Regions from separate parts of the Photobacterium sp. GB-36 genome, predicted to be linked through region 1. Evidence: riboswitches for the same ligand, from Rfam matches in the RefSeq annotation. Region 1 holds a riboswitch; each other region holds the start of a gene.

What was found. Region 1 has a riboswitch for lysine ahead of lysC (lysine-sensitive aspartokinase 3). Riboswitches for the same ligand answer to the same signal wherever they lie in the genome.
Region 2: linked by a shared signal. The riboswitch ahead of C9J46_RS03545 (Na+/H+ antiporter NhaC family protein) and the one ahead of lysC (lysine-sensitive aspartokinase 3) in region 1 are both predicted to bind lysine.
Region 3: linked by a shared signal. The riboswitch ahead of C9J46_RS11700 (Na+/H+ antiporter NhaC family protein) and the one ahead of lysC (lysine-sensitive aspartokinase 3) in region 1 are both predicted to bind lysine.

What each region holds. Positions count from the first base shown of each region.
Region 1 covers NZ_PYNY01000005.1:234,937-245,242, reverse strand. The annotation lists rRNA gene rrf (5S ribosomal RNA) at 1-84, shown strand, start outside; gene metA (homoserine O-succinyltransferase) at 275-1,216, shown strand; gene C9J46_RS07385 (sodium:proton antiporter) at 1,267-2,547, opposite strand; gene metH (methionine synthase) at 2,742-6,410, shown strand; gene lysC (lysine-sensitive aspartokinase 3) at 6,493-7,863, opposite strand; lysine riboswitch at 7,965-8,149, opposite strand; gene C9J46_RS07370 (alanine--glyoxylate aminotransferase family protein) at 8,388-9,506, shown strand; gene C9J46_RS07365 (PglL family O-oligosaccharyltransferase) at 9,560-10,306, opposite strand, start outside.
Region 2 covers NZ_PYNY01000003.1:45,562-55,867, reverse strand. The annotation lists gene minD (septum site-determining protein MinD) at 1-519, opposite strand, end outside; gene minC (septum site-determining protein MinC) at 544-1,248, opposite strand; gene C9J46_RS03560 (YcgL domain-containing protein) at 1,470-1,748, shown strand; gene C9J46_RS03555 (lytic transglycosylase domain-containing protein) at 1,756-2,724, shown strand; gene C9J46_RS03550 (H-NS family nucleoid-associated regulatory protein) at 2,959-3,354, opposite strand; lysine riboswitch at 3,716-3,896, shown strand; gene C9J46_RS03545 (Na+/H+ antiporter NhaC family protein) at 3,983-5,581, shown strand; gene C9J46_RS03540 (thymidine kinase) at 5,744-6,322, shown strand; gene hisIE (bifunctional phosphoribosyl-AMP cyclohydrolase/phosphoribosyl-ATP diphosphatase HisIE) at 6,436-7,059, opposite strand; gene hisF (imidazole glycerol phosphate synthase subunit HisF) at 7,056-7,829, opposite strand; gene hisA (1-(5-phosphoribosyl)-5-[(5-phosphoribosylamino)methylideneamino]imidazole-4-carboxamide isomerase) at 7,840-8,574, opposite strand; gene hisH (imidazole glycerol phosphate synthase subunit HisH) at 8,595-9,242, opposite strand; gene hisB (bifunctional histidinol-phosphatase/imidazoleglycerol-phosphate dehydratase HisB) at 9,242-10,306, opposite strand, start outside.
Region 3 covers NZ_PYNY01000011.1:38,731-49,036, reverse strand. The annotation lists gene C9J46_RS11740 (arginine ABC transporter substrate-binding protein) at 1-467, shown strand, start outside; gene artQ (arginine ABC transporter permease ArtQ) at 471-1,178, shown strand; gene artM (arginine ABC transporter permease ArtM) at 1,175-1,846, shown strand; gene C9J46_RS11725 (3-phenylpropionate MFS transporter) at 1,910-3,109, opposite strand; gene C9J46_RS11720 (cytochrome c) at 3,370-3,732, shown strand; gene ccoN (cytochrome-c oxidase, cbb3-type subunit I) at 3,760-5,193, shown strand; gene ccoO (cytochrome-c oxidase, cbb3-type subunit II) at 5,186-5,794, shown strand; gene ccoP (cytochrome-c oxidase, cbb3-type subunit III) at 5,791-7,989, shown strand; lysine riboswitch at 8,126-8,299, shown strand; gene C9J46_RS11700 (Na+/H+ antiporter NhaC family protein) at 8,385-9,965, shown strand; gene C9J46_RS11695 (VOC family protein) at 10,084-10,306, shown strand, end outside.

The DNA of each region.
Region 1 (10,306 bases):
TCCCATGCCGAACTCAGAAGTGAAACGTTGTAGCGCCGATGGTAGTGTGGGGCCTCCCCATGTGAGAGTAGGACATCGCTAAATCTTATTTTAAAACCCAGCCTTCGGCTGGGTTTTCTCGTTTATAAGCCCTCATATTTCCCATATCTCTTTATCTCTATATTTATCTATTATGTTATTATTTTGCACTAAACTTGCGTCTGCCTTTCTTTTTCTATAACGTTGATGGAAGTTTAGACGGCTAAACATCTTGTGTCGAAAGGAGTCAACAAAGATGCCAATAAAAATACCTGATCGCCTACCTGCTACTGATATTCTGCGCAGTGAAAATATCTTTGTGATGACAGAGAAGCGTGCTGCTAGCCAGGGGATCCGTCCGTTGAAGGTATTATTATTAAATTTAATGCCAAAAAAAATTGAGACAGAGACACAGTTCTTACGCTTATTATCCAATAGCCCAATTCAAGTAGATGTAGAGCTATTACGAATCGATAATCGTCCAACAAAAAATACTCCTCAAGAACACTTAGATACTTTTTATCGTCAGTTTGAAATGGTGAAGCAACGTAATTTTGATGGATTGATTGTAACGGGAGCGCCGTTAGGTTTAGTTCAATTTGAAGATGTGCTTTATTGGGAAGAAATTCAAATCATCATGAATTGGGCAAAAGAGCATGTAACATCAACTATGTTTGTTTGTTGGGCTGCTCAAGCTGGGCTAAAACTTCTCTATGACTTGCCGAAGCGTACACGAAAAGAGAAATTATCAGGTGTTTATCAACATCGAATTCATGATTGTCATCACCCGGTACTACGAGGGTTTGATGATACTTTCTTTGCCCCCCATTCTCGCTATGCTGACTTCTCTCATGATTATTTAACCAAGCATACTGATCTTGATATATTAGCGACTTCAGAGCAGGCTGGAGTATATTTAGCAGCAACAAAAGATAAACGTAATGTATTCGTAACGGGGCATCCTGAATATGATGTAGATACATTGCATAATGAGTTTGTACGAGATAGCGAACAAGGGATGGAGCCAGCAGTACCTGTGAACTATTATCCTGAGAATGATCCTTCGAATGCACCTATTGCGAGTTGGCGTAGTCATGGTCATTTACTATTTAGTAATTGGCTAAACTATTGTGTATATCAGCAAACGCCTTACGATTTAGAGCACTTCTCCGAAGCGAGTTTTACGAAAGACGAATAATAAAAAAGCCTGCATTGAAGTGCAGGCTTTTTTGTTGATGGAATAATTACTTATTTATTTTTTAATTCCCAAAGCTTGGCTTTTTCAATTAATGGGGTAATGGTTGAACCTTGGATCAGGATCGAGAATACAACCACTGAATATGTCATTACGAGGATGATTTCTCGCACATCGATACCTTTCTCAGGAATTACCATGACTCCAGCAGGAATAGCCATCGCCATTGCTAATGCTAAACCACCGCGTAAGCCACCCCAAGTGAGTATCTTGACTGACATTGGATTGTACTGGCGGTAGCGATTGAAGCCCACATATGGCAGTTTGACACTGATGTAACGGCTTAGAAGAACTAAAGGTACGGCAATAATCATTAGGATCCAGTCTTCTTGGTGGAAGCTAAAATCAAGCATGGTCATACCAATTAACAGGAATAAGACCCCATTTAGGAATTCATCAACCAATTCCCAGAAGTGATCTAGGTGCTCTTCACTTTCTTTTGAAAAGCCAATATAACGGGTCCAGTTACCAATCATGATCCCAGATACCACCATAGCAAGCGGGCCTGAAACATGAAGAACTTCTGCTAAAGCATAACCTGCGGTTGGAATACCGATAGTAAGCAGTAATTCCATAGAGTGATCATTGGTTGAGCTAATGAGGTAGTGGAAAACTAGACCAAGAATAAAGCCGTAAGCAATGCCACCAATCGCTTCTTGTAAGAATAGCTGGGTTACGCCCATCACTGTTGGTGCGGTATCACCAAAAGCAATGGTAAACATGGTGACGAAGATAACGAGGCCAAACCCATCATTAAATAAAGACTCGCCTTCGATTTGAGTCGAAATACGTCGAGGCGCATTCATTTTCTTAACGATAGCTAATACAGCAATAGGATCTGTCGGTGAAATTAATGCACCAAAGAGTAAACAGTAAATCAGATCAAGTTGAATCCCGATAACTTGACAGATACCCCATAGACTAAAGCCAATAAAAAAGGTGGAGAATAAAGTGGCGCCCAGTGCTAATACGGTAATTTCCCATTTTTGATCTTCAAGATGGGGTAACTTGATACCTAAGCCGCCAGCAAATAATAAGAACCCTAAAATGCCTTTTAAGAGAAAATCTTCAAAGTTTATTTTGCTGATTTGAGTCGCGGCAACATCTTCAAGATGGAACCAACCGTTGTGTCCCGCAATGATGATCAATAGTGACAGGATTAATGATCCGGCAGTGATGGCAATGGTTGTTTGCATCTTACCTATTTTACTGTTTACAAAAGCAATAAGCATTGCTGCTGCAGCCAGAAAGCAGAGTGTGCTATAGACCGACATGCGTAACCTCTAGATTGGTGGGTTGTTAGAAAACTTGTGACGAAATAGTAAAACCATCAGTAATTAATGGCTACTGATAATTTGTTTTATTTTGAAAAGCTTTTGTTGTGTAAATTATATTTAGCTTTCTTTATCCCCAATTGAAGTGTGGTAGGATGTTACAAAGCTGTAATGGATTATAAGGATGTAGTGACGTGTTAAACAGCAAGGAATTACTGCATAAGCGGTTGGAAGAGCAAATCCTGATCATTGATGGTGGCATGGGCACCATGATCCAAGGTTATAAATTGGAAGAAGATGATTATCGAGGTCAACGATTTGCTGATTGGCATTCTGATCTAAAAGGGAATAATGATCTTTTAGTATTAACCCAACCCCAGCTGATTAAAGATATTCACCTCGCGTATTTAGAAGCTGGGGCGGATATTCTAGAAACCAACACTTTTAATGCTACAACGATTGCGATGGCGGATTACGACATGGAATCGTTGAGCGCGGAAATTAACTATGAAGCAGCGCGTCTCGCTCGTCTTGCTGCCGATGAATGGACCGCTAAAACACCAGAAAAACCACGTTTTGTTGCCGGTGTTTTAGGACCGACAAACCGTACTTGCTCTATCTCTCCTGATGTTAACGATCCTGGCTATCGTAATGTTACCTTTGATGAACTAGTTGAAGCCTATTCTGAATCGACACATGCCTTAATTCGAGGTGGCGCCGATATTATCTTGCTTGAAACTATCTTTGATACCTTGAATGCTAAAGCTTGTGCTTTTGCCGTTTCAGGGGTTTTTGAAGAGTTGGGTTTTGAACTACCAGTGATGATTTCAGGCACCATAACAGATGCCTCGGGACGTACTCTTTCTGGACAAACAACGGAAGCGTTTTATAACTCATTACGTCATGTTAAACCAATTTCCTTTGGTTTGAACTGTGCGCTTGGGCCTGATGAATTACGTCAGTATGTTGAAGAGTTATCGCGTATTTCAGAATGTGCTGTTTCAGCTCACCCAAATGCAGGTTTACCCAATGCCTTTGGCGAATATGATCTTGAAGCTGAAGAAATGGCGGAACATATCCGCGAGTGGGCGAAAAGTGGTTTTCTCAATATGGTGGGGGGCTGTTGTGGTACTACGCCAGAACATATCCGCCATATGTATGAAGCGACTCAAAATCTTAAACCTCGCCAATTACCTGATATTCCAATTGCTTGCCGTTTATCAGGGTTAGAGCCGTTAACGATTGATGCTGATACCTTATTTATTAACGTTGGTGAACGTACCAATGTGACAGGCTCTGCTCGATTTAAGCGCTTAATCAAAGAAGAGCTTTATGATGAAGCATTAGAGGTTGCTCGTCAGCAAGTGGAGGCTGGGGCTCAAATCATCGATATTAATATGGATGAGGGGATGCTTGATGCGAAGGCTGCAATGGTACGCTTTTTAAACCTTTGTGCTACAGAGCCTGAAATATCGAAAGTGCCTATTATGGTCGATTCTTCTAAATGGGAAGTGTTAGAAGCAGGGCTTAAATGTGTACAAGGAAAGCCTGTTGTTAACTCTATCTCGATGAAGGAAGGTAAAGATAACTTTATCACTCAAGCGAAATTACTTCGTCGTTATGGTGCTGCGATTATCGTGATGGCATTTGATGAAGTTGGTCAGGCGGATACTCGCGAACGTAAAATTGAAATTTGTACTAATGCTTATCGTGTGTTGGTTGATGAAGTCGGCTTTCCACCTGAAGATATTATTTTTGATCCTAATATTTTTGCTGTTGCGACCGGTATTGAAGAGCACAACAATTACGCCGTTGATTTTATTGAAGCGGTAGGGGATATCAAACGTACACTGCCGTATGCCATGGTATCAGGCGGGGTGTCGAATGTTTCGTTCTCTTTCCGTGGTAACAATGCGGTACGTGAGGCCATTCACGCTGTTTTCCTGTATTACTGCTTTAAAAACGGTATGGACATGGGAATTGTCAACGCAGGCCAACTTGCTATTTATGATGATTTGCCTGATGAATTACGCGATGCGGTTGAAGACGTTGTGCTTAATCGCCGTGATGATAGTACAGAGCGCTTATTAGACATTGCCGCTAAATACAGAGATAGCGGTAATGTTGAAGAAGATCGCAGCGCTGCAGAATGGCGTGGATGGCCAGTTGAAAAGCGTTTAGAGCATGCGCTAGTTAAAGGTATAACCGAATTTATTGTTGAAGATACTGAAGAATCTCGTCAGAAAGCCAGTAAACCACTCGAAGTGATCGAAGGCCCATTAATGGCTGGGATGAACGTTGTTGGTGATCTATTTGGTGAAGGTAAGATGTTCTTACCGCAAGTCGTAAAATCGGCTCGAGTAATGAAACAAGCGGTTGCCTATTTAGAACCGTATATTGATGCAGAAAAACAAGCTGGACAAACCAACGGTAAAATTCTTCTAGCAACCGTTAAAGGCGATGTTCACGACATTGGTAAGAATATAGTTGGTGTGGTACTGCAATGTAATAACTACGAGATCATCGATCTTGGGGTGATGGTGTCATGCGATAAAATTCTAAAAGTCGCCAAAGAAGAAAACGTCGATATTATTGGCTTGTCGGGTTTGATCACGCCATCGCTTGATGAAATGGTCCATGTTGCCAAAGAAATGGAGCGACAAGGATTTGATATCCCTTTGCTTATCGGTGGTGCAACAACTTCTAAAGCCCACACGGCGGTTAAGATTGAGCAAAACTACAATCAGCCAGTAGTGTATGTATCTAATGCATCACGCGCAGTAGGTGTTTGTTCTGCGTTATTGTCTGATGAACAAAAGCCAGCGTTTGTTGAGCGTTTAAACCAAGAGTACGATGTGGTACGTGAGCAACATGCGCGTAAGAAACCACGTACCGCACCTATTTCGTTAGAAGAAGCACGTGCTAATGCGGTTAATATTGATTGGCAAAATTATACGCCGCCAGTACCGAAAAAAGCCGGTGTTCACACCTTCACTGATTTTCCTGTAGCTGAAATTCGTAAGTATATCGATTGGACGCCATTTTTCATGACGTGGTCATTAAGTGGTAAATACCCAACGATTCTTCGTCATGAAGTTGTGGGTGAAGAAGCGACTAAGTTGTTTAATGATGCTAATAAAATCTTAGATGAGATCGAGAAAACAGGCATGATTAAAGCTAACGGTGTGTGTGGTTTATTCCCTGCCAATAATGTCGGTGATGATATTGAAGTGTACACAGACGATAGCCGAACTGATGTTTTAACTGTGCTGCATGGTTTACGTCAGCAAACCAAAAAGCCGAAAGGTCCTAACTATTGTTTATCTGACTATATTGCGCCTAAAGAGAGCGGCAAGGCTGATTGGATTGGCGCTTTTGCGGTAACAGGTGGGATTGGTGAATATGACATTGCTGAGCAATTTAAAGCAAAAGGTGATGATTACAATGCCATTATGGTACAGGCTGTTGCGGATCGATTAGCGGAAGCCTTTGCTGAATGTATGCATGAAATGGTACGTAAAGATATTTGGGGTTATGCAGCTGATGAAAATCTGAATAATGACGATTTGATCCGAGAAAAGTATCAAGGTATTCGTCCTGCACCTGGTTACGCCGCATGTCCTGAGCATACCGAAAAAGGTGCTATTTGGCAGTTACTTGATGCTGAGAAAAATACTGGCATGGCACTAACGGAAAGTTACGCAATGTGGCCTGGTGCTGCAGTTTCGGGATGGTATTTCTCACATCCTGATTCTCGTTACTTTGCGGTTGCTCAGATCCAGCAAGATCAGTTAGAAAGTTATGCCGATCGAAAAGGTTGGGATTTGATCGAAGCTGAGAAATGGTTAGGCCCAAATCTTTAATGCTTAATCGATAGTGAATAAAAAAGGCGCTCAATGCGCCTTTTTGTTTATCGGAACTTTATTTGGGTTAGTTAGAAAGAGCTTATTCCAATAAAGATGCGTGCAGTGTGCGAACCACGTCTTTAGCTTCATCTTCATTAATTAAGAAACATAAATTATGTGGGCTAGCGCCGTAGCAAATCATACGAAGGTTATGATCTTCTAGCGCGCCAAAGATATCTTTGGCTGAGCCTTTCGTATCACTCATTTGGTTACCGATAAGTGCAACCAGTGATAGCCCTTGCTCGACGTCAACCACACATAATTGGCTTAATTCTTCAACGACTTGAAGCGGAAGCGTTGGCGCACCGCCACCCGTATCAGTTTGATCTAAGGTCAGTGAAACGCTGACCTCTGAGGTTGTGATGAGATCAACTGAGATTTTATGTTCAGCCAAGATACGAAAGACTTCTGCTAAAAAGCCATATGCATGGAACATATTTAAGCTCGTGAGTGTCACCATGGTTTGGTTGGCACGTAATGCGAGTGCTCTAAATAGTGGCGCTTCTTCAACGGATTGTCTGATCCAAGTACCGCCTTGCTCTGGTGCTTTTGATGAACCTACAAATACTGGGATCTGTTGACGAACAGCAGGTACTAGGGTTGATGGGTGTAAAATTTTAGCACCAAAGTTTGCCATTTCAGATGCTTCGCTAAAACTGATCTCTTTGATCGGTTTAGCGGCCGATGTAATACGTGGGTCGGTAGTGTATAAACCCGGTACGTCAGTCCAAATCTCTAATGTGCTAGCATTTACGGCTTCTGCGATTAAAGCGGCACTATAGTCACTCCCCCCACGACCAAGTGTTGTCGTAACACCTTGGCTGTTTGATCCAATAAAGCCTTGTGATACCACGATATTATTGTCTAATAGTGGTAATAATTGCTCAGTCGCTAATTGCTTAATTGTTTCTGGCTGTGGGATCGCTTTACCAAATTGATCATCAGTACGCATGATGGAACGAATATCTACACGTACAGCTGGGGCGTTTAGCTCGACTAATATTTGACTAAAAAGATGGGTTGAAAGCAGCTCGCCATGGCTAACAATTTGATCGGTCAATTGTGCAGAGGTTGTTGATGCCGCATGTTCAGCTAAGGTTGCGATGTTATCAAGTAGGCCGTAAATAGCGTCTTGAATATTTTCTGGGTGCTGAAGTTGATCAAGAACATCTTGGTGGGTTTGGGTCAGTGTCTGAATGCGCTGTTGGCGGGTCGTTGAATCGCTCACGCCATTAGCAAGTTCTACCAGAATATTCGTGACACCAGAGCAGGCGCTGATTAACACAATTTTAGTGTCTGGATTAGCAATAACAATGGCAGCACTTCGGCTCATTGCGGTGTAATCAGCAACACTGGTACCGCCAAATTTTGCGACAGTGAGTGAATCTGAATGTGTTGCAGCCTTGTCCATAATTAATTTCTCCCTAAATAGTAAACACATCACAAGGTAGGCTATTTTTTCGGGAGTATTCCCGACATCCTGTCAGGAGAGCATAAGAGGTGAATAGTCACTCACCCAGAAGCTCCCCACCAATGTCAATCATTGACCTTGGTGACAGCTAGAAGGATTCAACCTTCATAGCCGATATAACTCATCCCCTAATCAGTTATACCTCGGCGTTACTCTCCCTCTCATAATGGCGATTGGATGGGGTCCTGTCATTATGATACCTAGGTAACGCTCCTCTTCCGTTTAAAGTCGTACTGTTTGAATAATAAGTGCTTGAATAAAATATCATCTTATTGAATAAGATTCATCACCCTGTTGTCAAATGGAATATGACAATTTATTTACATATGATATTTCGTCAATGTGTGTCATGGGATCGGTATAGGTCGCTTGCACCAATGAAGGGGCTCTAATACTCTAAAATAGATAGCAACGCGTTCCACATAAAAATATCGACAGGGACAATGACTTTACGGAGCAAAAGAATGACAATTACCAGCTTTATCCCACCGCATCGAACCCTCATGGGGCCGGGACCATCAGATATTTATCCGCAAGTATTACAAGCGCTTAGTCGTCCTACGGTAGGGCACCTTGATCCATTATTTATCGGCATGATGGATGAATTAAAACAATTGTTGCAATATGCCTTTCAAACCCAAAATGCCTTTACCATCGCTGTTTCAGCGCCAGGTAGTGCAGGAATGGAAGCCTGCTTTGTTAATCTCGTTGAAGCTGGGGATAAAGTACTAGTTTGCCGTAATGGCGTTTTCGGGGAACGGATGCGGGAAAATGTCGAGCGTTGTGGTGGTGTTGCTATCGTTGTGGATAACGAATGGGGGGCGGCGGTTGATCCTTATTTAGTGGATCAAGCGTTACAAAACGATCCTGAAATTAAAATTGTTGCTTTTGTACATGCCGAAACCTCAACCGGCGCATTGAGTGATGCGAAAACATTGGCGGAAATTGCCCGTAAACATGATTGCTTAACGATTGTTGATGCGGTGACATCACTTGGTGGTGTTCCTTTGCTGGTGGACGAGTGGCAATTAGATGCGGTTTATTCAGGTAGCCAAAAGTGTTTGTCCTGCACGCCGGGGTTATCGCCATTAACGTTTTCTCAAAAGGCGATTGATAAGATCCAACGACGTAAAACCAAAGTACAAAGCTGGTTTTTAGATCAAAGTTTGGTGCTAGGTTATTGGAGTGGTGAAGGTAAGCGTAGCTATCACCATACTGCACCTGTAAACAGTTTATATGCGTTGCATGAAGCCTTGGTATTATTGCAAAACGAAGGGTTAGAAAATGCATGGCAGCGCCATCGAAATGTCCATGAAGAGCTTAAAGCAGGGCTTGAAAAGCTTGGGATCCAATTTGTGGTAGAAGAAATGTCACGTTTGCCCCAACTCAATGCGGTTTATATCCCTGAAGGCGTTGATGATGCTGAGGTACGTAATGAGTTGCTGCAACGTTACAACTTGGAAATCGGAGCAGGTTTAGGTGCGTTGGCAGGTAAAGCGTGGCGTATCGGTTTGATGGGCTATGGTGCGAGAAGTGAAAATGTTGCGCTGTGCTTAAAAGTGCTAGAAACCACATTGAAGTAATTTATTGATGAGTAAATAAAAATGGCTACCAATTGGGTAGCCATTTTTTATAGTTATTTAGCAGCAGACGTTGCCTTTGCTTCGCTGTTTTGCTGCTCAAAATTTAAAGATGGGAATAAGAACAGCGCTTCATCTCTGATTTGTGATGCTTGCTCTTTATTGCCGAGGGCATCGTAAGCGAGGATCAGGTTTTGATACAGTGCCGGTCGCGGCCATGTTTTCGCTTTCTCGGTTGCCCATTGAATATAGTCTTCAATTAATGCTGGCTTATTACTGCTAATTCCGAGTTGTAACTGGGTTAACTGCAAATCCCAATCAAAACGGTTTTTCCACGACCATGGATTATTCACCTTTAGTAAGTATTCAATATTGACTGGTCGAGTGGTTTCAAATTTAGTTAACTGCCAACCTGAATACAGGGTTGTTATCATAAAGCTAGAGATAAAAATTGGTACAATAAGTGCGAAAACTTTCAGCCCTAGTACGTAGCTTAATGATTGGCGATGATATTTGGTGGTGAGGTTATCTACCCAAAATATCAGTATGATAAAGATCAGCCAATGGACTAATGAATGGTAGAAAGGATACTCAAGTTGGGTATGCAGAACGATAGGGAAAAACAATCCTATTAAGGCTAACTGGGTACCATTAGGCGCTTTTCTTATTTTTACCATTACCGCAAATGCAGCAAGCAATAAGCCGATAAGTGGGACTATACCGCCTTCGTCTGCCCAGAAAAGTAACTCGTTATGTGGGTGATCTAAGCTAGGAACACCTGCATGTTGTGCTGGATCTTCATT
Region 2 (10,306 bases), on a different contig from region 1:
TGCGTCTTTACCATCTTCTGCTCGGCGAGACTTAGAATCTAGAATACCTAAAATACGATCAGAGTCGCGAACAGAAGAGACTTCAGGATTCGTTGTTACAATCGCTTCATCAGCAAAGTAAAGTGCCATTAAAGCACCAGTTTCAATACCTGCTGGAGAATCACAGATAATGAAATCAAAATTCATTTTATCCAAGTCATTTAAAACACGCTCAACGCCTTCACGAGAGAGTGCGTCTTTATCACGAGTCTGAGATGCAGGTAAAACAAAAAGGTTATCAACACGCTTATCTTTAATTAATGCTTGGTTCAGATTTGCTTCGCCGTTGATAACGTTTACAAAGTCATAAACGACACGTCGCTCACAACCCATAATGAGATCAAGGTTACGTAGACCAATATCAAAATCGATAACCGCCGTTTTTTTACCGCATAATGCTAGACCAGATGCAATGGCTGCGCTTGAGGTTGTTTTACCAACGCCGCCTTTACCTGAAGTAACAACGATAATTCGTGCCATTTACTAAATTCCTTATTAAAACTTTTATAAAGCAAGGTGCTCGATGCTAAGCGTATTATCAGTAATTGAAATTACAACACCCTTGCCCCAGAACTCATCCTGAATGTTATCACTTAGCCAGTAGTTTCCTGCAACTGAAATTAGTTCAGATTGCAAGTTCTGACAGAAAATTGTCGCTTCTAGGTCTCCGTTGGCTCCAGCTAATGCTCGACCACGTAACGTACCGTAAATATGAATGCAACCATCAGCAATAATTTCAGCGCCCGCACTCACATGGTTGAGAATGACAAGGTCACGATTTTTAGCATAAATCTGTTGACCAGAACGAACAGGAGTGCGAATGATAAGTGCAGACTCTCGGCCTTGAACTGGCTGAGAAGATGGCTCAGCTTCAGTAGATTCTACTGTTGTTTTTTCTTTCACCGTGCGTGCGGCATTCATAATAGCAAATCCAGCAGATTTTGCTTGATTTTGTAACGCTTGTTCTTTACAACCGCTGATACCTACAGGGATCATGCCCGCGTCGACAATTGCTCGTTTTAATTGCTCAAAATTAATATCTTTGCCTGCATTAGAGATATCGATAACAACGGGAGCTGATGCAAAGAAATTAGGTGCGAGTTCAATTTTTTCTTTTAGGTGATCGGTCGCTTTTTTGATATCACCATCAATTAAATGAAGCGCAGAGAGCGTAAATGAGCTCCCTTTAAGTTCAGTCGTCTTGGTCATGGTATTTATTATGGTTAATGTTTAAATTAACCATTCTTGTTGATTATCACAAAGGTACTAGCATGGTATATTCCCGAGCAGTTAGGGGCAAGTTATCCTTGCTTTGACATGGGAAATTCAGACAAAAGTCTCATCCTGTAGGGGGAAAAATAAACCAACGGGGAATGATACGTTAAAATAGCTGTCTGAAAGAATAAGCTTTAACAAATAGGTGAATTGAAATGTTGTGTGCAATCTATAAAAGCTTAAAAAAAGATAACACATATTTATATGTAAATAAGAAAGATGATTTCTCCGATGTGCCTGAAGTATTAATGAATACATTTGGTAAACCGCAATTTGTTATGGTGATAAAGTTAGAAGGGAGAAAGTTAGCCTTGGCCGATGTTGAAAAAGTAAAAGAAGCATTAAAGACCGTTGGTTTCTATCTTCAAGTTCCACCGCCAGTAACAAATTTATTGGATCAATATAAAGCCGAGAAAGCCGGCAGAGCTAATTAAGGTTATTATGCATAAGCGTTTTATATCGGCCGTTGTGGCCTTAGGACTAGGGATTTCCTCAACAGCTTTTGCTGCTGATGAAGGGTTTAACGCATATATAAATAAATTAAAAGCAGAAGCGCGTAGTAATGGTATTTCTGAGCCTATTCTCGATTCAGCTTTTAAAGGCATTACATTTACTCATCGTGCAGTAAAGGCAGATAAAAACCAACCTGAGAAAAAGTTAACATTAGATCAATATATTCCACGCGCTGTACCTGACTGGAAAGTAAAACAAGCACGTCGTTTATATCAAGAGAATAAAACAACATTAGATCGGATAGGTAAAGAATACGGCGTACAGCCACGTTTTATTGTTGCGTTGTGGGGAGTTGAAAGTAACTTTGGTAAATTACAAGGTAATTACCATGTTGTTGAAGCATTAACCACGTTGGCTTATGAAGGTCGTCGTGAAGCTTTATTTCGTAAACAAGTGATGGCGGCATTACAAATCCTTCAAGAAGGACATATTACGATTGATGAGATGAAAGGATCATGGGCAGGGGCGATGGGTCAATGCCAATTTATGCCAACATCTTATTTAACCTTTGCGGTTGATGGTAATAATGATGGTAAAGCTGATATTTGGAATACTAAAGCGGATGTTTTTGCATCTGCAGCGAATTACCTAAAAAAATCAGGTTGGAATGATAAATATACTTGGGGACGTCAAGTTAAGATCCCATCATCATTATCGGCCGATTTAAAAGGTACGGGTGTAGAAAAAACCAAAACACTAGCACAATGGCAAACACTCGGTGTTCGTACTATGAGTGGTGGGAATTTACCCAAAGAAGACATTGATGCATGGTTAATTCAACCTGATGACGAACATGGGCGTGCTTACCTTGTTTATGGTAATTACCAAACATTAATGAAATGGAATCGTTCTCATTATTTTGCTTTAGCTGTCAGCCATCTTGCTGATCGTATCTAATAGCTATAACCAATAATAAAAGGTTATCTGTATTGAAAGTCAGGCACTACTGCCTGGCTTTTTATTTTGATATGTGTTTTCTATATTTAAAAGCGAATAAATATTTGCCTAGACATATCTTTAAGCAATTCGAAAACAGCGTTGTTTAGATTGATGTCTATAATTCTTGGTTCATGACAGTATAAAAAAAGCCCAACTAAGTTGAGCTTTCTAAATATATGGTAGGAAATGAAATTAGATTTCAAATTCTTCTAAAGATTTACCATTTTCAAGTGCTTGCTTAAGCGCGCTTGGTGTACGGCCTTGGCCTGTCCACGTTTTTTCTTCACCGTTTTCATCGATGAATTTATATTTAGCTGGACGTGCAGCACGTTTTGCTTTTGGTGCTTTTGAAAGGCTTGCTAACAATTCTTCAGGGTCGATACCATCAGCTAATAGCATTTCACGGTATTGAGCTAGTTTTTCATTACGCTCATTTTCTTTTGCTTGTTCTTCTTCTTCAGCTTCAGCACGTTCTTGAACAACGGTAGTTAATTTCTCTAAAGCTTCTTCTAGTTGCTCTAAAGTATATTCACGAGAAAGTGCACGAAGACTACGAAGGTTTAAAAGTGCTTTCATTGCATCAGACATTTTTATATTTCCTGTTATTTTTAACTAACTGTAAATAATAATAGCAGTGTCGAATCATTTATTACAATAGTAATGCTTTTATTCATTATGTCAAAACACTTTAAACATTCTTTATTGTTAATTGTTAATAAATCCGATATTCGTATTTTTATAAAAATACGAATATCGGATTTATGCTTAATAGATGTTTAAATGGTTACAAAATGAAACATATCTGCTCGTAGGTTCATAATATTTAATGGGTGAAGCTATACTTAGATAAGATTATATTTATAAAGCAATGTTATTTGTTCTGTTGTTAAATGTTTCATGTGATGTTGTTGCAAATAATGAAACATTACGTAGAATAATCGCAACCTTGATGTAAGGTAGAGGCGCGTTATCTAATAGTAATTAACAAGAGGGTGAAACCAATGACGGTTAATGAAAGGAGCTAATGCCGAAGTAAGAGTGACGTCAAATCCTTTTTCTGGGGTTGTATTGAATAAGTGCAACACTGCCATAGTATATAATCATATTCACTATGGAGCGCTACTGTGAAAAGAGAAGAGCCAAGACGTTCTTCAAATATGGTTAACCGCCATGTTATCCAGTAGATCTCCAACCTAATTCGGTTGTCTTTGAGATCATGAATTTAGTAGATTACTCCCATTCATTAGTATCCATTATTCCTCCTATTGTTGCGTTAGGGTTAGCGATACTTTCTCGGCGTGTGTTAGTTTCTCTTGGTGCGGGTATCGTATTAGGAGCACTTTACTTAAATGACTTTTCATTTAACCATTCAGCTTCTTATTTAGGAGGCACTATACAAAACTTATTCATATCTGATGGTGGTATTAATACCTGGAATATGAGTATTGTTTTATTCCTCATTATATTAGGCATGACGACAGCATTGTTAACATTGTCTGGTGGTACTCGTGCATTCGCTGCATGGGCACAAACAAAAATTAAAACAAAAAGGGGCGCGAAACTGCTTGCTGCTTTTTTAGGTGTGTTTATTTTTGTTGATGATTACTTTAATAGTTTAGCGGTGGGTTCTATCGCTCGTCCCGTAACGGATCGCTATTATGTATCTCGTTCTAAATTGGCTTATATATTGGATTCAACAGCCGCTCCAATGTGCGTTCTAATGCCGGCATCGAGTTGGGGTGCGTATATAATTACGTTAATTGGCGGTATTTTAGTTACGCATGGAGTAACAGAATATACACCTTTAAGTGCCTTTTTAACGCTAGCGCCAATGAACTTCTATGCTATTTTTGCTTTAGCTATGGTTTTTGTTGTGTCTTGGTTCCAATGGGATATTGGACCAATGAAAAAACATGAGATGGCAGCAATGCATGGCCGTGGTTTTGATGAAGGCGGTGATGTTGATGAACAAGCAAAAGATTTAACTGACGAATTAGAAATTGTTGAAAGTACGAAAGGTAAAGTTGGCGATTTAATTTGGCCGATTGTTATTTTAATATTTGCCACGTTCTTTTTTATGATTTTTACAGGCTATCAAGCATTAGCAGCAGATGGTAAATCTTTTGCTCTGCTAGGTGCGTTTGAAAATACTGATGTCGGTAAGTCACTTTGTCTTGGTGGTTTATTTGGCTTAGTTGCTGCGATTATTCCAGTCATTCGCCAGCGTATTGCATTTAATGAAGTTATTCGCACATTATGGATTGGTGCTAAATCCATGTTTGGTGCGATTTTAATTTTATTATTCGCGTGGAGTATTGGTAGCGTTATTGGTGATATGAAAACGGGTCAATATTTATCAACCCTTGTACAAGGGAATATTAACCCTATGTTATTACCGATGATCTTATTTTTATTATCAGGCGTGATGGCATTTTCTACAGGTACGTCGTGGGGCACGTTTGGCATTATGTTACCTATAGCTGGTGATTTAGCTGGGGCAACCGATATTACCTTGATGTTACCAATGCTAGCGGGAGTATTAGCAGGCTCTGTATTTGGTGATCACTGTTCACCGATTTCAGATACTACAATATTGTCTTCAACGGGGGCACGTTGCCATCATATTGATCATGTCGCAACGCAACTTCCTTACGCAGTTTCTGTCGCCTTTGTTTCTACTATTGGCTTCCTTGTGCTAGGTATGACTGACTCATTACCCGTAGCCTTCATCGCGGCTATAATTACTTTTATTATGGTTTGTGTGTTGTTTGCTTGGTTATCACGGCGTACTTATGTCCCAACAGTAAAAAGCTGATTTTATCTCTGTTCTTTTAAGCCCATACACTTTTCATGAAAAAGAGTATGGGCTTTTTTGTAACTAATGTGTACTTGTTAAGTCTATCACTTTTCATTGTGAGTGAATTTCTGTAGCATCGGCGCAGTTTTTTTAAACCAATCGTATTACTAGGGAATCCTCATGGCCCAAATGTATTTCTATTACTCTGCAATGAATGCAGGGAAATCGACCACATTATTGCAATCCTCGTTTAATTATCGCGAAAGAGGAATGACCCCCGTTATTTTTACTGCTGCGATTGATGATCGCTTTGGTGTGGGTAAAGTCAGCTCTCGTATTGGTTTAGAAGAAGAGGCTGAGTTATTTAATGCAGAAGATGATTTATTCGAACGATTAAAAGCGTTATCAGATAAAGGTAAAATTGATTGCGTATTAATTGATGAATGCCAGTTCTTATCTAAAGCGCAGGTGTATCAATTAACGGAAGTGGTCGATAAACTCGATATTCCGGTTTTATGTTACGGCTTACGTACAGACTTCTTAGGTGAACTTTTTGAAGGGAGTCGTTACTTATTATCGTGGGCGGATAAGTTAGTTGAATTAAAAACAATTTGTCACTGTGGTCGCAAAGCAAACATGGTGATCCGTCAAGATGAAACCGGTCGTGCTATTGCTGATGGTGAACAAGTTGAAATTGGTGGCAACGCACGTTACGTATCAGTATGTCGATTACATTATAAAGAGGCATTAGGTCGTTAATTATTTAATGATAATAGGGATAGTCCTCTTTATCTTATCCAGTAATACGTAATTATTGCGAAACAAAAAGCCAGCTTATTTGGCTGGCTTTTTCATCGTAACTGACGATTGAATTATTTCTTATTATGACGCTCTTGCAGTTTATTCGTCACATCTGACAGTGATAAACCTTGATCTTGAAGTAGTACAAGCAGGTGATAGATCAAATCCGCTGATTCACATACTAATTCCGCTTTGTCACCCGACGTTGCCGCAAGCGCGACTTCAACACCTTCTTCGCCCACTTTTTGCGATATACGCTTGGTGCCACGGGCGTAGAGGCTAGCTGTGTAGGAAGACTCAGGATCTGCACCTTTACGACTCGCCAAGAGCTGCTCAAGTTGATGAAGGAAAACCAGTGACGGTGGCTGAGCATCACTTTCATCAGAATCAAAACAGGTGGTCGTGTTTAAGTGGCACGTTGGACCAATTGGATCGACGTGTACTAATAAGGTGTCTTGGTCACAATCAAGCTGAATACTTTTAAGTTGCAGTACATTGCCTGATGTTTCACCTTTCGTCCACAGGCGCTCTTTGGTGCGAGACCAGAAAGTGACTTGTTTAGTATCAAGTGTCTTTTGAAGCGCATCTTCGTTCATGTAGCCAAGCATTAGCACTTGACCACTGGCATTATCTTGAACAATAGCAGGGATCAGTCCGGCTACTTTTTCCCAATTGATTTTGGTTAATAAACTCATAGTCGGATCTCCACATTTTGCGTTTTCAGAAATTGCTTTAACTCACCAATGTTGATGATTTGTTTATGGAAAACAGAGGCAGCTAAGGCGCCGTCTACATTCGCAAGCTTAAAGGCATCGCTAAAGTGCTGCATTTCACCCGCACCACCAGAAGCAATTAAAGGCACGTCACATACACTGCGTACCATGTTGAGTTGCTCTAAGTCGTAACCATTACGTACGCCATCTTGGTTCATCATGTTCAGTACGATTTCACCCGCGCCACGACGTTGAACTTCTTCAACCCAATCACGTGTTTGCCATTGGGTAGCTTTGGTACGCTTTTCATCACCAGTAAATTGGTATACCTGATATTGACCTGTTTCAGCGTCAAAATAGGAATCAATACCGACAACGATACATTGCACACCGAACTTATCCGCCAATGTGGTGATTAATGTTGGATCTGCCAGCGCTGGTGAATTGATAGAGACTTTATCTGCACCAAATTGAAGAATACGGCTCGCATCGTCAGCAGATTTAATCCCACCTGCGACACAGAATGGAATATCAATCACTTCTGCAACGCGAGATACCCAGCTTTTATCAACAACACGACCGTCACTTGATGCGGTAATATCGTAGAAAACCAATTCATCTGCGCCTTCTTCAGCGTAACGTTTTGCCAGTGGTACAATGTCGCCAATGATTTCGTGGTTACGAAATTGGACACCTTTTACAACTTGACCATCACGTACGTCTAAACAAGGAATAATACGTTTAGCTAACATTGCGGTCTCCTTAATTGTTCCAGCATGTAAAGGCTTGATCGGCAGTAAACTTACCATCAAGTAGGGCGCGACCGACAATAACGCCAGCCACACCTGAGCCTTTTAATGCTGCAATATCATCAAGCGAGCCAATGCCACCAGATGATTGAAATTGTACTTGCGGGTACTGGCGACAAAGATCGACATACAGTTCGACATTTGAACCAGCCAATGTGCCATCGCGAGAAATGTCAGTACACAGCACGTGCTTTAAACCCACTTTTAAGAAATTTTCTAATAGCGCCTCAATAGTAACGCCTGAATCTTCTTGCCAACCAGAGACAGCGACAATGCGGTTACCGTTGTCATCAATGTTGATATCCAGAGCCAATACGATGTGTTCAGCACCGTATTTTTCCATCCAACCTTTTACCATTTCTGGTTGTTTAACGGCGGTAGAACCAATTACCACACGTTTAGCACCAGCGTTTAACAGATCTGCGACGTCTTGCTCGGTGCGTACGCCACCACCAATTTGTACATTGGCTGGTGTGCTTTTGAGTAGTTTTTCAATTAAAGATAACTGACGCGCTTGCGTATCTTTTGCGCCCGTTAAATCAACCAAATGTAGCCAGTTAGCGCCAGCTTGGTGGTAAAGATTAAATTGCTCTGCGGGATCGACTTTGTATTCTGTCACTTGACCATAGTCGCCTTGGAATAGACGAACGACTTGGCCTTCAATCAGATCTAATGCTGGAATAATCATAACAAGTCCTTTTGTTATCGTTATAGTTCGAGGAAGTTTTGAATGAGTTTCGCGCCAGCTTTACTTGAACGCTCTGGGTGAAATTGCACCCCGTAGTAATTGCCATTTTGCACTGCTGCGGTAAAGCTTTGACCATATTGCGCGCTGGCGATGGTTTTGCCACCTTGCTGCGCGGTATGATCAAATACAGGCATGGCGTAACTATGAACGAAATAAAAATAGCTTCCCGCAGGAATACCTTTAAATAGTGGGTGATTATCTTCCGGTGTAATGGTGTTCCAGCCCATATGTGGCAGCGGTAACCCCTCTGCTTGGATTTTCTCTACAGAAGCATTACACAAATCTAAGCAGGGAATAATTTCACTGCCATTTTGCCCGTGCTCTTGCGACGCTTTACCCAGTAATTGCATACCTAAACAGATACCTAATAATGGCTTAGTCACTTGCTTGACTAAGCCAACTAAATCACGCTGTTGTAGGTTCTGCATTGCTTCACTGGCGGTACCGACACCCGGAAGAAAAAGTTTATCGGCAGCAAGTACAACTGCTGGATCTTTGCTGACTTCTACTTGATAGCCAAGACGTTCAATAGCAAAGCGAACAGAAGAGACATTGGCACAGCCGGTATCAATAATGACGACGCGCTGCTGAGTATTGGTTGTTGTCATTACAACACTCCTTTACTGCTTGGTAGCTCGTTACCTTCTACTTTAATCGCTTGGCGTAATGTGCGCCCGAAAGCTTTAAATAGGCTTTCAACAATGTGGTGGTCGTTATTACCTGATGATGATAAGTGCAGAGTACAAGCGAGCGTATCAGTTAAAGATCGGAAGAAGTGCGGCACCATTTCCGTTGATAAATCACCGACTTGATCACGACTAAATTGTGCTTCAAATTTTAAATACGGACGACCAGAGAGATCTAACGCGCATTGTGCTAAACACTCATCCATCGGTAGGCTAAAGCCAAAGCGGCCAATTCCACGTTTATCACCTAAGGCTTTTTTCAACGCTTCGCCTAACGCAAGTGCAGCATCTTCAACACTGTGGTGATCATCGATGTGTAAATCACCATCAACGGTTAAGGTCATTTGAAAACCGCCGTGCGTGGCGATTTGATCTAACATGTGATCAAAAAAGCCAAGGCCAGTTGAAATCGTATTACCGCCCGTTTGATCTAAATTCACTTTAACGCGAATGTCAGTTTCTTTGGTGGTTCGTACTACTTCAGCAATGCGAGGTTGGGTGGTTAAATCCGTTAATATCTGCATCCAATTCATGGTTTCAGGGTTGTACTGTATACCACGAATTGCCATATTTTCAGCAAGCTGTAGATCGGTAATCCGATCACCAATGACTGCAGAGGTTTCAAAGTCGACGCGACCTTGTTGAAGGTACTCTTTGACCAGTCCAAGTTTAGGCTTACGGCAGCTACAACCTTCGTTATCAAAGTGAGGACAGATCAGCACATCGCTAAATACTACACCTTGTGATTCGAAGATTTCCATCATCATGTTATGTGGCGCATCAAAATCTGCCTGTGGGTAGCTATCTGTACCTAAACCATCTTGGTTTGTCACCATCACTAGTTTGTAGCCTGCGTTTTGCAAAGCAAGTAGGGCAGGAATCACATTCGGTTCAAATTTAAGTTTGTCTAAACGGTCTACTTGAAAGTCTACTGGCGGCTCAACAATTAAGGTGCCGTCACGGTCAATAAATAAAATCTTTTCCTT
Region 3 (10,306 bases), on a different contig from region 1:
ACATTACTGAAGCGCGTCAACAGCAAGTCAGCTTTACTCAACCTTATTACGATAACGCTGCTGGCTTTATTTCAATCAAAGGTAAAGTTGCTGATGTTGCCGCCCTTAATGGTAAGCGTGTTGGGGTACAAAATGGTTCGACTCACCAGAGCTATTTAACCGATCAAATGTCAGGTGTAACTGCGGTTCCTTACACCAGTTACCAAGATGCCTTTATTGATATGAAAAATGGCCGTATTGATTCGGTATTTGGTGATACTGCTGTTATCGCTGAATGGTTGAAAAAAGACGATAACCTTGCGTATGTAGGTAAGCCTGTGACAAACCCTAAATACTTCGGTAACGGTTTTGGTATCGCAGTAAACAAAGGCAACCAAGAATTGGTTACACAGTTGAATACGGCACTCGCTAAAATTAAGCAAGATGGCCAGTATCAAGTTATTTTTGATAAGTACTTTGGTAAGTAAATTATGATGTTATCGGGATATTCTCTTTCCCTGTTAGAAGCTAGCTGGATGACAGTCCAGCTCGCTTTTACCAGTTTAGCGGTTGGATTGGTGCTGGCTATGTTGTTTGCTGGCGGTGAGATGTCTCGATTTCGCTTCGTGGCATGGCCAACGACAGCCTTAGTGACAGTATTACGAGGCTTACCTGAACTACTGATTGTTTTATTCATCTTTTTTGGTTCAGGTCAGATTTTATTTTACATCACGGGTGATTATATCGAGATCAGCCCTTTTCTTTCAGGTGTTATTGCGCTTTCACTGATTTTTGCCTCTTATGCGGCGCAAACTATCCGTGGTGCCATTAAAGCTGTGCCTAAAGGACAAAGAGAAGCAGCCAGTGCGCTTGGGATCAGCAAAGCAAGAACATTTGTCGCTATTATTATTCCCCAAGCGATCCGTCATGCATTACCAGGGTTAACTAACCAATGGTTGGTGTTATTAAAAGATACCGCCTTAGTATCGCTCATCGGTGTGACGGATCTTCTAAAACAAGCACAGTTAAGCTCTGCAGCAACGCATGAAAGTTTTACTTGGTATGCAACAGCTGCGGCAGTGTATTTAGTGATCACTCTAATTACACAACAAATTATTAAACGGATTGATGCGAAATATAGCGCTCAAGAAGGTTCAAGCAACGACAAAAAAACGGTTGTTGAAGGAGCTATGGCATGAATGAACAACACTTCTGGCAATTAATGGATGGCCTTGCCACCAGCTTACAATTGACCGTTGCATCGTTAGTAGTTGGCTGTACTCTCGCTCTCTTAATGACGATGACATTGATTTTAAGAACCCCTGTTTTGCATTGGTTAAGCCGTGGCATCATTACCCTATTTACGGGTACACCTTTGTTAGTTCAAATCTTTTTGATTTACTACGGACCGGGGCAATTTGAAGGTATTCGTGAAAGCTTTGTATGGCAATGGCTCAGCCAACCGTGGTTCTGTGCGATGTTGGCACTAGCATTAAATACTGCCGCTTACAGTACTCAACTGTTTAAAGGGGCGTTTGATGCAATTCCTAAAGGTCAATGGCAAGCATGTCGTGCGTTAGGCATGGAGACCAAAACGACATTACATACCTTGTTACCTTTTGCCATTCGTCGTTCTGTACCGGCTTACTCTAATGAAGTAATTTTAGTGTTTAAAGGTACATCGCTTGCCAGCACTATTACTATTATGGATATCATGGGTTACGCTCAACGTATTAATGCCCAAACCTACGATACGTTAACTGTGTTTGCCATTGCTGGTGCTATGTATCTTACCGTTAATGCCCTGCTTTCTATTGCGTTTAGACTAATAGAGAAAAAAGCCTTGGCGTTTGAAGTGGCGAATTAAATTTCATCTTTCACCGATTAAAAAGCCGATAATACACTTATCGGCTTTTTTTATTTTTAAAGGTTAAGCTGAAGCAAATATTTTATTTCTCAATGTTTGTTGCTCTTCTTTTCTATTTGGCACAGTGTCTTTTACTTTTAAGAAAATACAAGGTATACCCATCGCAGCCATAAACCAGAACATATTTATTTCAGAATGATGCATTAACCATCCGCAAAATACAGATACAAGCGCTAATACAAAACCTGCAGGAATGGCATGGTATAATGACTGTAAAGAAACATAATTATGTTTTCGATTTTCTTCCACATAACGAACCGAAGATAAAATCGTACCAGAGAACGTAATACCATGTAGAATCTGACAGAATATAAGCACATATATATCATTTGTCGCTGCGGTTAATCCCCAACGCACCACAACAGCAATTGCAGCAAGTCTAAATAATGTTGATACTTTCCAATTAGCGAACGCTTTACGACTAATTAAGTAAAAAACGATCACAGAAATTGTCGATAGGCTCCATAAATAACCAATCGTATCAGAGTTTAGCCCCTGTTCTTTCCAGTAGACGGTACTGAAGAAATAATAACCACCATGGCTTCCCTCTAACAAAGAAGCGACCAATAAAAATAATAGTGTCTCTTTACAACATAAGACTTTGAAAATATTCTTTCTTTTTTGCTCATCATGGTGGCATACCATAGGTACTGCTGGCTTCATTAGCGTACCTAGTAATGTTGCACCCAAGCCAATAGCTCCCATGATTGGTACAGAACTGACACCAAAGTTCTGAACAACCCATCCCATACAAGCTGACGCAACCGTTAATGCAACCGCTCCCCATAAGCGAGTGTAGCCATAATCGAGTCGATCATCTCGAGCATAGTGATTTGATATCGCATCCGAAATCGCTACCGCAGGACCAATTGCTAAATTAAATAACACGAGTAATAATGCAAGTACCCAAAATGTTGGCGTAATCGTACCTATCCAGATAAACGCAATAAAGCCGAGCAAGCTTAAAAACATTGACCAACGAAGGAACGGTATGAGATGCCCAACTTTGTGAAATAAAGGTGTTAATGTAAAGTTGATCACACAGCGAGCGGCAAGTCCAAAACCGATCAGCATCCCGATATCGGCATCTGAAATCCCTAATTTTTCTAACCATAATCCTCTAAAGGGTAAATACACCCCATACGAGAACCAGAACATAAATTGATACGTGGACATCCATACTGATGGTCGACAATTAAGCATTCGTACGATTACTCCTTTCAATGTTTGAGTAACAGTAACGAAAATAGTTATCATTAACAATTTGAAGAAATACCAAAAAATAATTAAAAACAGCCACATTACATGACTGCTTTTAGAATAAACTGAAAAATATTTTGATTTATTCCTTTAATTTCTGATGTTTTCTCAAAACAGATGTTGCGAAAATGTAAAATAATCTATCTTTATAAATGTGCGCCTATATTACGACTTCTATAAATAAGATAAAAAGGGAGATGAGCATGTCTTTAATCCTATCCATTAAGCGGTTTTTGTTTGTGGTTTTAGTTGTAACTCCCCTCGTTTCATCAGCCGATGAAATGACACCGGAACAACAATTTGAGATCGGGAAACAAAAAGCCCTTGTTTGTATGACATGCCATGGTGCCGATGGTATTTCAGCAACGGATACCTATCCCAACTTACAAGGCCAAAAGCAGCAATATTTGGTCGCTGCACTTAAAGCATACAAACAGAATCAACGTGTTGATGGTTTAGCGATATTAATGCAGGGTTATGCTAAAGATTTAAGTGATCAAGATATGAAGGATCTCGCGTATTACTTTAGTAGCGTAAAAACAGATACCAGCCATCAATCACAATAAACGGCATTACTTGCTAAGGTTATGACGATGGATACTCAGTATAATTATAAAATCGTTAAGTACTTTATGATCGCGAGTGTTAGTTGGGCGTTCATAGCTATGTTAATTGGTGTTATTTTAGCTGCGCAACTTTATTGGCCTGCCCTTAACCTCGATTCTGAATACTTTCAATTTGGTCGTCTCCGTCCATTGCATACTAATGGCGTCATTTTTGGCTTTGTCGTCAATCTTTTAATGGGAACGTCCTTTTATATTGTTCAACGCACCTGCAAAACCCCACTGTACAACAACACTGCAGCTTGGTCTGTCTTTTGGGGTTGGCAATTTATCCTTCTTCTTGCCCTTATTACCCTACCATTAGGTTTTACTACCTCAAAAGAGTACGCCGAACTTGAATGGCCAATTGATGTCTTAATTGCTGTTATCTGGGTGATGTACGCCATTGTGTTTTTTATGACAGTCGCCAAACGTACCGTTCATCATATCTTTGTTGCTAACTGGTTTTACGGCGCGTTTATTATTGTTATTGCGATGATTTTTATTGCTAACAATCTCGAATTGCCTGTCACGATGTGGAAATCTTACTCTATTTACTCAGGGGCTGAAGATGCTATCGTGCAATGGTGGTGGGGACATAATGCGGTTGGTTTCTTATTAACCGCTGGCATCATTGGTATGAACTACTATTTCATTCCCAAAATTGCCGAGCGCCCTATTTACTCTTATCGCTTATCTGTTATTCATTTTTGGGGCTTAGTCGGCTTTTATACTTGGGCTGGTACGCACCATCTTATTTATTCTTCTGTGCCAGATTGGTTACAAAATCTCGGCATTGTGATGTCGTTAATTTTATGGCTTCCCTCATGGGGTGGCGCGTTTAATAGCATCATGACCTTGCTCAATAATAAGCAGAAACTTAAGCACGATTACATTATGTGGTTTTTCTTCTCTGCCATTGTTTACTACGCGCTAGCGACTTTTGAAGGGCCATTATTAGCCATTCGTTGGTTTAATATGATTGCACATAATACCGATTGGATCATCGGTCATGTGCATTCAGGAGCCCTAGGTTGGGTTGGCATGTCTGCCATTGCCGTATTTTATTACTTTATTCCTCGTTTATATGGTCACGAGCAATTGTGGTCAAATCGTTTAGTTAAATGGCATTTCTGGTTTGCGCATATTGGGATAGTACTTTATGCCGTTGCACTGTGGATAGCTGGGATCGGACAGGGCTACATGTGGCTAAAAGAAGAGCCTAATGGCTCGCTTAGCTATAGTTTTGTCGAAGCGATGAACTTCAGTGCACCGTGGATGTTAGTTCGCTTTATCGGTGGTACGTTGTTTGTGTTAGGTATAATTCTAATGATTTATAACCTATACAGAACGCTAAAACAGCCAAAGCCTAGATCAGTTAAGCATCAAAATGCGGCAACAGAAAAGGTAGATACTCATGATTAATAAAGATTTTACCTCATCTGTAGTGATCCTTATTGTTGCAACAACTTTGGTTGCTGCCTTTTCATTCTTAGTATGGGTACTTCCTGCTTTTTTTTACCAAGATAAGTTAATTGCACAATCAAGCGCGAAGCCATTAACCGCGTTAGAAGTTGCTGGTCGCGATATATATATCAGTGAAGGTTGCCATACTTGCCATACCATGATGGTTCGTCCATTAAATGCAGAAATTAAACGTTATGGACGATATAGCCGAGAAAGTGACGATATTTATGAGCATCCCAATTTATGGGGTTCAAAACGTACCGGACCTGATCTCACCAATTTAGGTCGAAAATATTCAGATCAATGGCACATCATCCACTTAAGAAATCCCCGCGATGTTGTACCAACGTCGATTATGCCCTCTTATCCTTGGCTGTTTGAGCAAGTACTCGATGGTGAAGACATTGATGCAAAGCTGATTGCGTTACGTACGCTTGGTGTTCCTTACACTGATAAGGAAATTAAACAGGCGCGCTTAGAAGTAAAAGGTAAAACTAAGGCACAGGCATTAATCGCCTATCTACAAAGTCTGGGACAAGATCAAGGAGTACGACCATGAGTACTTTTTGGAGTGGTTGGGTCATTACCCTAACCCTGATTTTTCTCGCAATAATGATCGTTGTTGTTGCCTACTACTGGAAGAAAAACAGTGCCGCCAATGCTAATCGGACCGTCGATAGCTTTGATGGTATTGATGAAAACGATGCCGCCGTACCAAACCTTCTACTCCTTTCTTATCTTCTTGCTTTCATTATTGCTGCCATTTTCTTGGTACTCTACCCAGGCATGGGAAACTGGCAAGGGCTTATGAAGTGGCAATCAAGTAGTGAAGCAGCTTCAACCTCTCCCACCTCGTTAGCCAAACAAATTAGCCAAATATCTAATGGCGATACATCATTTCAAGCTTTAAGTACCTCGCCTGAAATTGTGGTCGCGGGTCGTGCTTTATTTCAAACCCATTGTGCGGCTTGCCATTTAAATCAAGCACAAGGTCAGCTTCATTTCCCTAATTTAAGTGATACCGTTTGGCTTTATGGTGGTAGTGATGAGGCGATCCATCATTCGATTGTTAAAGGTCGTAACGGAGTCATGGCTGGTTGGAACGATATTCTGACTGAAGAAGAAATTGAGAATGTTTCATATTATGTCGCTTCACTTGAAAAAAATCGCATTATCTCAGAGCCAGCGGTCAAGCTTGAACTCGGTAAAACCGTATTTGATGCTAACTGTACGGCTTGTCATGGCAGTAATGCAAAAGGTAATACTGCGATTGGTGCGCCAAACCTAACCGATAATATCTGGCTTCACGATGGCAGCGTTGAAGGTATTATTGCAACGGTAAAATATGGCTTGAACAATCTCATGCCTGCTTTTGAAGAGCAACTCAGCGATAGCGAAATTCAAGCATTAGGGGCTTATATTCGCCACCAAGGAAATAGACAAAACGAGAAACTCGCAGCACTTGATCCGGATATGGTTAGTAAAGGGCAATACCTTGCTTATGCAGGAGATTGTATTGCTTGTCACACTGGTGAAGGTGGCGAACCATTTGGTGGCGGTTTAGGATTTTTAACGCCATTTGGCACGCTTTATTCTACCAATATTTCAGCACATCCAACCTATGGTATTGGGGATTACACCTACGATGAATTTTATGATGCGCTACATAAAGGTAAAGGCAAACATGGCTACCTATATCCAGCTATGCCCTACTCGTCTTATCAATATGTGACAGATGAAGACACCCAAGCACTTTGGGCTTACATGCAATCGCTTAATTTTGTGAATACTCGTAATGAAGAAAACAAGATGATGTTCCCAAGTAATATCCGGTTAGGACTACTTGGGTGGAATATCGCCTTTCTTAATACCGACCCTTTGCAATACCCAGCCGATGCCACTGAACAATGGAAACGGGGTAAATATTTAACCATGGGGTTAGGTCACTGTTCCGAATGTCATACACCACGTAACATTGCACAAGCCTTGATAGAAAAAGAGTTATTCCAAGGCAATTTAATTGATGGCTGGAAGGCTCCGGATATTACGGCAACAGAGTTATACCAAGACCGTTGGGATGTAAAAACATTAACCGAGTTTTTAAAAACGGGTCATTCAGATAAAGGAACCGCATTTGGTGGTATGGCGGAAGTGGTACAAAACAGTACCCGCTTCTTAACAAAGCAAGACGTTGCAGCCATTGCGGAATACTTGATCACTGGTGATAAATATAACGAGTTAGATAGCTCGGTTCCTCAGCTTAACCCACCAGGCTTTGGTGATTTGGTACCTGCCACTGTTGATATTCAAACCGTAGAGCTAAAACCGTTAAGTAGCAACGATCCTGAAAACGAAGCCAAACTATATGGTGTGTATGTGCAAACCTGTGGTGCATGCCATGGTAAAGACGGTAAAGGTAGGAAAGGGATCGCCCCTACGCTGCTTAACAACGGGATAATTATGCACAGTGATCCTTACGATACGATTGCCGTTACCATTCGTGGTTTATCGCCAAACTTCATGGAACAAGACAGTAACTTTATGCCTATGAGTAGCTTTAACTCGGTGCTCAGTGATGCCAACCTTGCGAAATTAATTAGCTTTGTCCGAGATAAGTTAGGTGATAGAACTGTACCTGTTACACCACAAGAAGTAGCAGAGGTAAGAAAAGATTTAATTAAAGGTGGCTATGCTGGGAATATACACGCCATGACAACACCAGAACAAAATCAGCCTAATAGCATAACAGAATGAGCGATTATCTAAATGGAATATATCGCTACTAATTGGTTAACATGCCATCAACAGTAACAATATTTACAATTAATATGCATTTTCTGTCTGCTTTTTATTGCCTAAGCAAAATTAATAGGTATCATCAAATTTCAATCCTTTGAGTAGAGGCGCGCTGCCTAAAAGTATCCGGATGGAGGGTGACACCTTTGAAGTCTGGGGAAAGGAGTCGGCGCCGAAGTGTTTGTTGTGTCGTCAACAATCGCTGGGTCTGCATTAAATAAGTGCAGAACTGCCATAGTTATTTTGTCTATGGAGCGCTACCCTAAGGGATACGAAGAAGTATTTTTTCTCCTGAAATCTGTTTCTCTATCCTTTCGGTAGATCTCCACCTAATATAGGTGTTTAAGAGATCCATGAATCTAGTTCAATATTCTGACTCCCTGCTATCTGTTGTACCACCCTTACTGGCGGTTGTTTTAGCAATCACTACACGACGTGTATTGTTATCACTTGGCCTTGGTATTGTTGCAGGCGCAATCCTTCTTAATGATTACAGCCCTTTAGCGGCGCTTCAATATATCGTAAATAAAGTTGTAGGCCTTGTTTGGGCAGACGGTGCTGTAAATAGCGGTAACGTTAATATGATCATCTTTATGCTTTTGCTCGGTGGTTTGATCAGCTTAATGACAGCAACAGGTGCCACTAAAGCATTTGCTGAATGGGGTGTTCGTCGCTGTAAAGATCGCCGTAGCGCAAATATGCTAACGGGTTTAATGGTTTTTGCTTTCTTTATTGATGACTTTTTCCATAGCTTATCTGTGGGGCCTATTTGTCGCCCAGTAACAGATCGCTTCAATATCTCACGTGCAAAGCTTGCTTATTTACTTGATTCAACGGCTGCACCTGTTTGTGTTATCACGCCAATTTCTTCTTGGGGTGCTTACATTATTGCTATTCTTAGCGGTATTTTAGTAACAAACCATATTACCGATATCAGTGCTATTTCATTGTTTGTTCAGATGATCCCAATGAACTTGTATGCCGTGTTTACGCTATTAATGGTTATCGTTGTTATTTTCTTCCAGCTTAATATTGGTCCAATGCGTCAACATGAAGCATGGGCAGAAGAAGGTAAGCTTTGGGATGAATCTAAAGGCCACCCTAAAGGCTTAGAAATTACCACTGAGTCTGAAGGCCAAGGTACTATGATTGATATGGTATTGCCTATTCTGACACTGACAGTCTCAAGCGTTATCTTTATGATCATCAGTGGTGCTGAAGTATTAAGCACAAAAGGCGAGGCTTTTAGCTTAATTGCTTCTTTAGAGCATACCGATCTAGGTGCTTCATTAGTTAACGCATCTTTATGTAGTCTAGCTGTTTCTATTCTTCTAGCTTTACGTTTAAAGCTGCCACGTAAGACTTGGTTAACTGCGGCACCTCAAGGTGTACAAGCGATGATCCCTGCAATCATCATTCTACTTTTTGCATGGACGATCGGTACTGTTGTGAGTGATATGTCTACAGGCCAATACCTAGCCTCTTTAACAAAAGGGGGGTTCCCAACGGAATTACTACCAGCATTAGTCTTCATCCTTTCATGTGCAATGTCATTTGCGACAGGTACAAGCTGGGGCACGTTCGGTATTATGTTGCCACTTGCTGGTGATATGGCGGTAGCAAGTGATGCTCACCTATTAATGCCGATGTTATCTGCAGTACTTGCAGGTTCGGTATTTGGTGATCACAGCTCACCTATTTCAAGCACAAGTATCTTGTCTGCAACAGGTGCAGGTAGTCACCATATGGATCACGTTATGACTCAGCTTCCTTATGCTATTACTGTCGCTTTTGGCGCACTATTAGGTTATTTGGCAATGGGTATCTTATCTTCAACAATTGCGGGTATTGCAGTAAGCTCTGTTTGGTTCCTTGCATGTTGTACGATTCACCTACGTCGTCATAAGAAACAACTGCAAGCGGTAACAGCATAAATAAATACATTAATATTAGATCATAAAATCTAATAATCCCCGTTCGTTTTAATACGCATTTGCTTTATGCTAAGTATTAGACAACGGGGATTTTTTTGTATAAAAGCTAGGAAATAGAATGGAATACTTACATACCATGGTACGAGTGAGCAACTTAGATGCTTCACTGGATTTTTACTGTAACAAGCTTGGTTTGGTAGAAATTCGACGAAAAGAAAGCGAACGTGGACGTTTTACTCTCGTATTTTTAGCTGCACCTAATCAGGCAGAAACGGCAAAAGAAACACAATCGCCTTTATTAGAACTAACTTATAACTGGGATCCAGAATCGTACACTGGTG